2 regions of the Clostridium bornimense genome follow, and region 2 is predicted to be linked to the other one. Evidence: predicted binding sites of a transcription regulator. Region 2 holds the regulator's gene; the other holds the start of a gene.

Region 1 (3,451 bases), 850 kb from region 2:
TAGTACCTTTTCTGCTTTTACATTTTCATTATTAGGCATAGAATTTAAGACTTTTTCCATCTCTATAGTAAGATCTCCTTCATTTGATAAACAAACTGGATATTTCTTCATTCTCTTTGAAGCTTTAACAGTCTTAACTTTACCATCTAGAATAGTTTTCATAGATTCAAATAAGTCTTTATTTTCTTTTTCTTCACTTTCAGTTACTTCTTGATCTTTATCTTCAATACCTAAATCTCCACTAGATACTGACTTAAATTCTTTTTCCTTATATGACATTAACATTCTAATTGCGAATTCATCGATGTCTTCTGTAAAGTATAAAATTTCATAACCTTTATCAGATACCATTTCAGTTTGTGGTAATTTTTCTATTCTTTCAATAGATTCTCCAGCTGCATAATAGATATATTTTTGATCTTCTGGCATTCTTGATACATATTCATCTAATGTTACTAACTTCTTTTCTTTTGAAGAATAGAACATTAATAAATCTTGAAGATCCTCTTTATGAGCACCGAATTCGCTATATACACCATATTTCAATTGTCTTCCGAAAGAATTATAGAATTTTTCATACTTATCTCTTTCATTTTTTAATGTATCTAATAATCCATTTTTGATTTGTGTTTTAATATTTTTAGCTATAAGCTTTAATTGTCTATCATGTTGTAATATTTCTCTGGAAATATTAAGTGATAAATCTTCTGAATCTACTATCCCTTTCACAAAACTAAAATAATCTGGGACTAAATCAGAACATTTATTCATTATCATAACACCATTAGAATAAAGTTCTAGACCTTTTTCATAATCTTTTGTATAGAAATCATATGGTGTCTTTTCTGGAATATATAATATAGAATTATAACTTACCATTCCATCAACACTTACATGTATATGTTTTATTGGCTTATCATAACCATAATGCTTTTCAGCATAGAAATTATCATAGTCTTCATCAGTCAATTCATTTTTATTTTTTCTCCAAATTGGTACTCTACTATTTATAGTTTTTTCTTCTATAATATCTTCATATTCATTTTCTGTACCTTCTTTTAATTTTCTTTCTGTAACATCCATCTTAATAGGATATCTTATAAAATCAGAATACTTTTTAATTATAGATTTAATTGTATATTCTTCTAAATATTCATCATAATTTTCATCTTCATTATTTTCTTTTATCTTAAGAATTATATCCGTACCAGCAGAGTCCTTTTCACATGGTTCTATTGTATATCCTTCAACCCCTTTTGACTCCCATTTATAAGCTTCATCACTACCAAAAGCTTTACTAATAACTGTTACTGTATCTGCTACTAAAAATGCAGAATAGAAACCTACACCAAATTGACCAATTATATCATGACCATCTTCAGTATCATTTTCTTTCTTAAATTTTAAAGAACCACTTTTAGCTATAACTCCAAGATTATCATCTAATTCTTCTTTTGTCATACCTATACCAGTATCAGAGATTTTTATAGTTCTATTATCTTTATCTATATATATCTTTATATAATAGTTATCTTTATCGAAAGTAATAGAATCATCTGTTAATGCTTTATAATAAATTTTATCAATAGCATCGCTAGAATTTGAAATAAGTTCTCTTAAAAAAATTTCTCTGTGAGTATAAATAGAGTTAATCATTAAATCTAATAATCTTTTTGATTCTGCTTTAAATTGTTTAGTTTCCAAGTTAAACCTCTCCCTTCAATATGACCCTTAAATCTCGTTTTGTTAGCAGTCAAATTAGTTGAGTGCTAACCTCTATAATTTATATACTCCTTTTTTCATTTAATGTCAACAACCTTAATAAAAAATTCAACTTTATTTTTATCTATCTCTTCTTTAACCATTCTTAGAAACAAGTGAAAAATAAAAAAACTGAACCACAATAAGTCCTATGACCTTGTGTTTCAGTTCCTTATTTTATAAATAATTAAATTTTAAAATTATACTCCATTTATAAAATTGCTAAAATAGCAAAGTTTATTATAAATAATCCTGTACATACCCATAAAATTGGATGAATTTCTTTTGCTTTTCCTTTGCAAGTTTTTACTATACAATAAAAAATAAATCCTGATGCAATTCCATATGATATACTATAACAAAATGACATAAATATAGCAGCAAAGAATGCTGGAATAGCCTCTTCTAAATCATCCCATTTTATTTCCTTAAATGAAGATAACATCATAATTCCTACTACAATTAATGCTGGTGCTGTTGCTTGAGATGGCACAATTCCTATAACAGGTGATAAAAACATACTTAGTAAAAATAATATGGCTGTAACTACAGATGTTAGTCCTGTACGACCTCCTGCTCCTATTCCTGCTGCACTTTCAACATAAGTAGTAGTGTTTGAAGTACCTAAAATAGCTCCAACTGATGTAGCAATTGAATCTGCAAATAATGCTTTATCCATCTTAGATTTAAACCCTTTTCCATCCTCAAGAGCTTTTTGATCTTCTTCACTAAATATTCCTGTACGACGACCTGTACCGATAAAAGTTCCTATTGTATCAAAAGTATCTGATAAACTAAATGCAAATATTGTGATTAATACTAAAGGTATTTGTGAAGTATCCTTAAATAAAGATAATAATCCTTTATCACCAAAAGCAACACAAAAAGTATCTGATAATTGTCTAAATGAATCTCCTAATCCTGTTGTAGTATTTATAGCAGATAAATCAACAACACCTAATGGTATTCCTAATATTGTAGTAACTGCTATCCCAATGATAATTGCTCCTTTTACTTTAAAAATTAAAAGAACCACCATAAGAATAATTCCGATTAATGATAAAATAACAGCTGGTGTATTGAAATTAACAAGAGCTGGAACTGCACTACTATTAGCTACAGATGTTCCACTTTCTAAAACTGTATAAGTCCCTGGATCTGATGTAAAATTTATAAGTCCTGCATTTTTCACTCCAATATAAGCAATAAATATACCAATTCCTCCACTGATAGCATGTTGTATGCTTTCTGGTATTGCTTTAATAATTAATTTACGAATCTTTGTAATAGTTATAGTTACATTAATTAAGCCACAAATAAATACCATAGCTAATGCTTGTTGCCATGTGAATCCTAAAGCTCCACAAACAGTAAAGGTAAAGAATGCATTTAATCCCATACCTGGTGCTTGAGCATATGGAACATTGGCAAAAAGCCCCATTACCAAAGTACCTATAGCTGCAGAAATTATTGTAGCTAAGAAAACTGCTCCTGTAGGCATTGGATTATCTGCTGTACCTGCAAGGCTTAACATTGATGGATTTACAAAAATTATGTATGCCATTGCAAAAAATGTAGTGATACCAGCCATAACTTCTGTTGAAATGGTTGTCCCATTTTCTTTTAGTTTAAAAAACTTTTCCATAAAAAACTCCTTCATTTAAAATATTTTATAAACAAACTTAAGAAT
Region 2 (3,451 bases):
GACCTGTTGCATCAGCAGTAATAAATGGAAGATTAATATTTGTGCTTTGTGAAGAAGATAATTCTATCTTAGCTTTTTCAGCTGCTTCCTTTAATCTTTGAAGTGCCATTTGGTCATTTCTTAAATCAATTCCATATTCTTTTTGGAAATTATCTGCTAAGTAGTTCATGATTTTTTCATCAAAATCATCTCCTCCTAGCTTAGTATCTCCGTTTGTTGATTTAACTTGGAATAATCCATCACCAAGTTCTAGAATAGATACGTCGAAAGTACCTCCACCTAAGTCATATACTAAAATTGTATGACTATCATCTTGCTTATCTAATCCATATGCTAAAGATGCTGCTGTTGGTTCATTTATTATTCTTAATACTTCAAGCCCTGCAATCTTACCTGCATCCTTTGTTGCTTGTCTTTCTGCATCATTAAAGTATGCTGGAACTGTTATTACTGCTTGAGTAACTTTTTCTCCTAAATAACTTTCAGCATCGGCCTTTAATTTTTGTAAAATCATTGCTGATATTTCTTGTGGTGTGTAATCTTTACCATCTATATTAGTTTTATGGTCTGTACCCATATGTCTTTTAATTGAAATTATTGTTTTATCTGGGTTTGTAATTGCTTGTCTTTTTGCAACTTGCCCTACTAATCTTTCTCCATCTTTTTGGAAAGATACTACTGATGGTGTAGTTCTAGCTCCTTCAGAGTTTGCTATAACTACTGGATCTCCTCCTTCCATTACTGCAACACATGAATTTGTTGTTCCTAAATCAATACCTATTACTTTTGACATTATAATTACCTCCAATTTTATTTTGCAATTAATTTGCTACTTTTACCATACTATATCTTAAAACTTTAGATTCTTTCTTGTATCCTTTTTGGAATACTTCTACAACTTCATTTTCTCCAAAAGAATCATCTTGTATATGCATTATTGCTTGATGAACATTTGGATCAAATCCTTCTTCTGTAGATATTTCTTCTACACCAAGTTTTGCTAATGAATCTAGCAAACTTTTTAATGTCATTTCAACTCCAGTTCTAAGAGAACTTTCATCGCCAACAGCTGATACAGCTCTTTCTAAGTTATCTATTGCTGGTACAATCTCTTTAAGAGTATCTACAACAGCATTATCATAAATTTCTTCTTTTTCCTTAGCTGATCTATTTCTATGATTTTCATATTCTTTATCTAATCTCATAAGCTTATCACGAAGGGCTTCTACTTCCTTTGAAAGCTTTTTACTATTTTCAGCTTCTTTAGTATATTTTACTTTATAGTAATCTTCTTCATTAATTACTTTAGATTCCTCTTCTGAATTATTTTCAACATTATCAGATTCTATATTTTCTTCACAATTGTTAGTGCATTCCTCATTTATCGATTCTTCTGCACAACTTGAATCTTTCATTTCTTCTTTCATTTCCTCATTATTAGTTGTCAATTACATCACCTCTCTACTCTTCACCTAATCTTTTAGTTATAGTTCTATTTAATTCATTAACAAAAGATGTTAATATAGATACTATTCTTGCATATGGAATTCTTGTTGGTCCAATAAGTCCTATGGTACCAAGTGGTCTATCACCTAGTTTGTAAGTAGCCTTTATAACAGAACATTCTTTTGCTCCTATTATTTTGTTTTCTTCACCGATAACAATATTAAAATCGCTCTCAGCTTTCAATAGGCTATTTACATTTTTGGTATCTTCTAATAAGTTGAACATATTTTTAACTTTATCAATATCTTTATACTCAGGCATAGAAAATAAATTTTGTATTCCTTCAACGTAAATTTCAGAATCATAATCATCTTTCATTTCATTAATAATTTGATTCATTAATGAATCAAATATTTTTTCATTGCCTGCAAAAGAACTTTTAAGTTCCACAATAACTTGATGATCTATAGACTTTAAATCTACACCTTGAAGAAATGAATTTAATATAGCATTTATTGAATTTACTGCGTTAATATCCACCTCTTCATCAACTCTAATCATTGCATTTTTTACGATTCCAGAGTCGCTGACCATAACTAAAAGTAACTTAAGCTTATCTACATATACTATTTGTAATGATTTAAGATAGCTTTTATTTAATGATGGTGTTTTAACTACACAAGTAAGTTTTGTCATATGAGATAATAACTCTGTTGATGACTTAATTATCTTACTTAAATCATAGATACTTTGATTCAAAACACTATGAATTAAATTTTCTTCTTGAGGTGTGATTATTGATGGCATCATAAGTCTGTCAACATATAATCTATATCCTTTATCGGAAGGAATTCTTCCTGAAGATGTATGAAGCTGTACTAAATACCCCATTTCTTCTAAGTCTGACATCTCATTTCTTATTGTAGCAGGACTAACACCTAAATTATACTTTTTTGCAATTGTTCTAGAACCCACTGGCTCCCCAGTACTTATATAGTCATCAACAATAGCTTGAAGTATCCTAATTTTCCTTTCATCCATTTCCATCATTATCACCTCTTATTAGCACTCATTATAATTGAGTGCTAACATCTTGTCTATAAAATACCACTTTGGAATATTATTGTCAATATTGATTTTTACCTCATAATTTACCCTCTATACTTAAAAAAATCATTTAGATTAAATTAGATACTATATTCTCCATTTTTCATATGCAAGTAATTTATAATATAAAATCACTCATTATATAGTTTGATACTTCTATTCCCCTTTTAGTCAAGAACATATTACCACAAGCAATTTTAAGCAGATCCATATTAGTATATTTATTAATGACATCACCATATATATCTTCTATTCTCTTATTATATCTTTTATAAAATTCCTCTATTGATATCCCTTTTATCATCCTTAATCCCATAAATACGAACTCTTCCATATCATCTTTTATAGAATTTTCTATTACTTCTTCTATTGCATTGCCTTTTTTATTTATCCTATCTATATATTCACCTATATTATTAACATTTTTTAATCTTTTATGAGAACAATATGATGCTGCAGAAGATCCTATCCCAATATAATTATTTAATGTCCAATAAACGATATTATGTTTACATTCCTTTTTTTCTTTTGAAAAATTCGAAATTTCATATTGATGATATCCTCCTTTCTCTAATTCCTCTAATGTAATACGATACATATCTCTTTCTACCTCTTCATCAGGTAACTTTAACTTATCATTATTATATAATTCATAAAATTTTGTTCCTTCTTCTATTATTAAAGAATATGCTGATATATGGTCTAATCCTAAATCAATTAAAGACTTTATAGACTTTTTATATTCCTGTAATGATTGTCCTGGTAGACCAAACATTAAATCTGCATTTATATTTTCAAACCCTACTTCTCTAGCATCATTATAATTTTTTAAAAAATCCTCATACTTATGTATTCTTCCTATAAATTTTAACAAGTCATTATTTGTACTTTGTAATCC

The links. Region 2 encodes HrcA, which represses chaperone genes, less so after heat shock. Its sites were predicted from a motif close to TGTTAGCACTCNNNNNNNNNGAGTGCTAACA; they were not measured.
Region 1: htpG (molecular chaperone HtpG) is a predicted target of HrcA. The motif match lies at 1,745-1,775, and genes of this name have one in related genera.

The regions. Positions count from the first base shown of each region.
Region 1 is NZ_HG917868.1:780,298-783,748, reverse strand. Features, by position in the region: gene htpG (molecular chaperone HtpG) at 1-1,704, opposite strand, end outside; gene CM240_RS03520 (NCS2 family permease) at 1,973-3,406, opposite strand.
Region 2 is NZ_HG917868.1:1,633,136-1,636,586, forward strand. Features, by position in the region: gene dnaK (molecular chaperone DnaK) at 1-793, opposite strand, end outside; gene grpE (nucleotide exchange factor GrpE) at 822-1,427, opposite strand; gene hrcA (heat-inducible transcriptional repressor HrcA) at 1,462-2,496, opposite strand; gene hemW (radical SAM family heme chaperone HemW) at 2,672-3,451, opposite strand, start outside.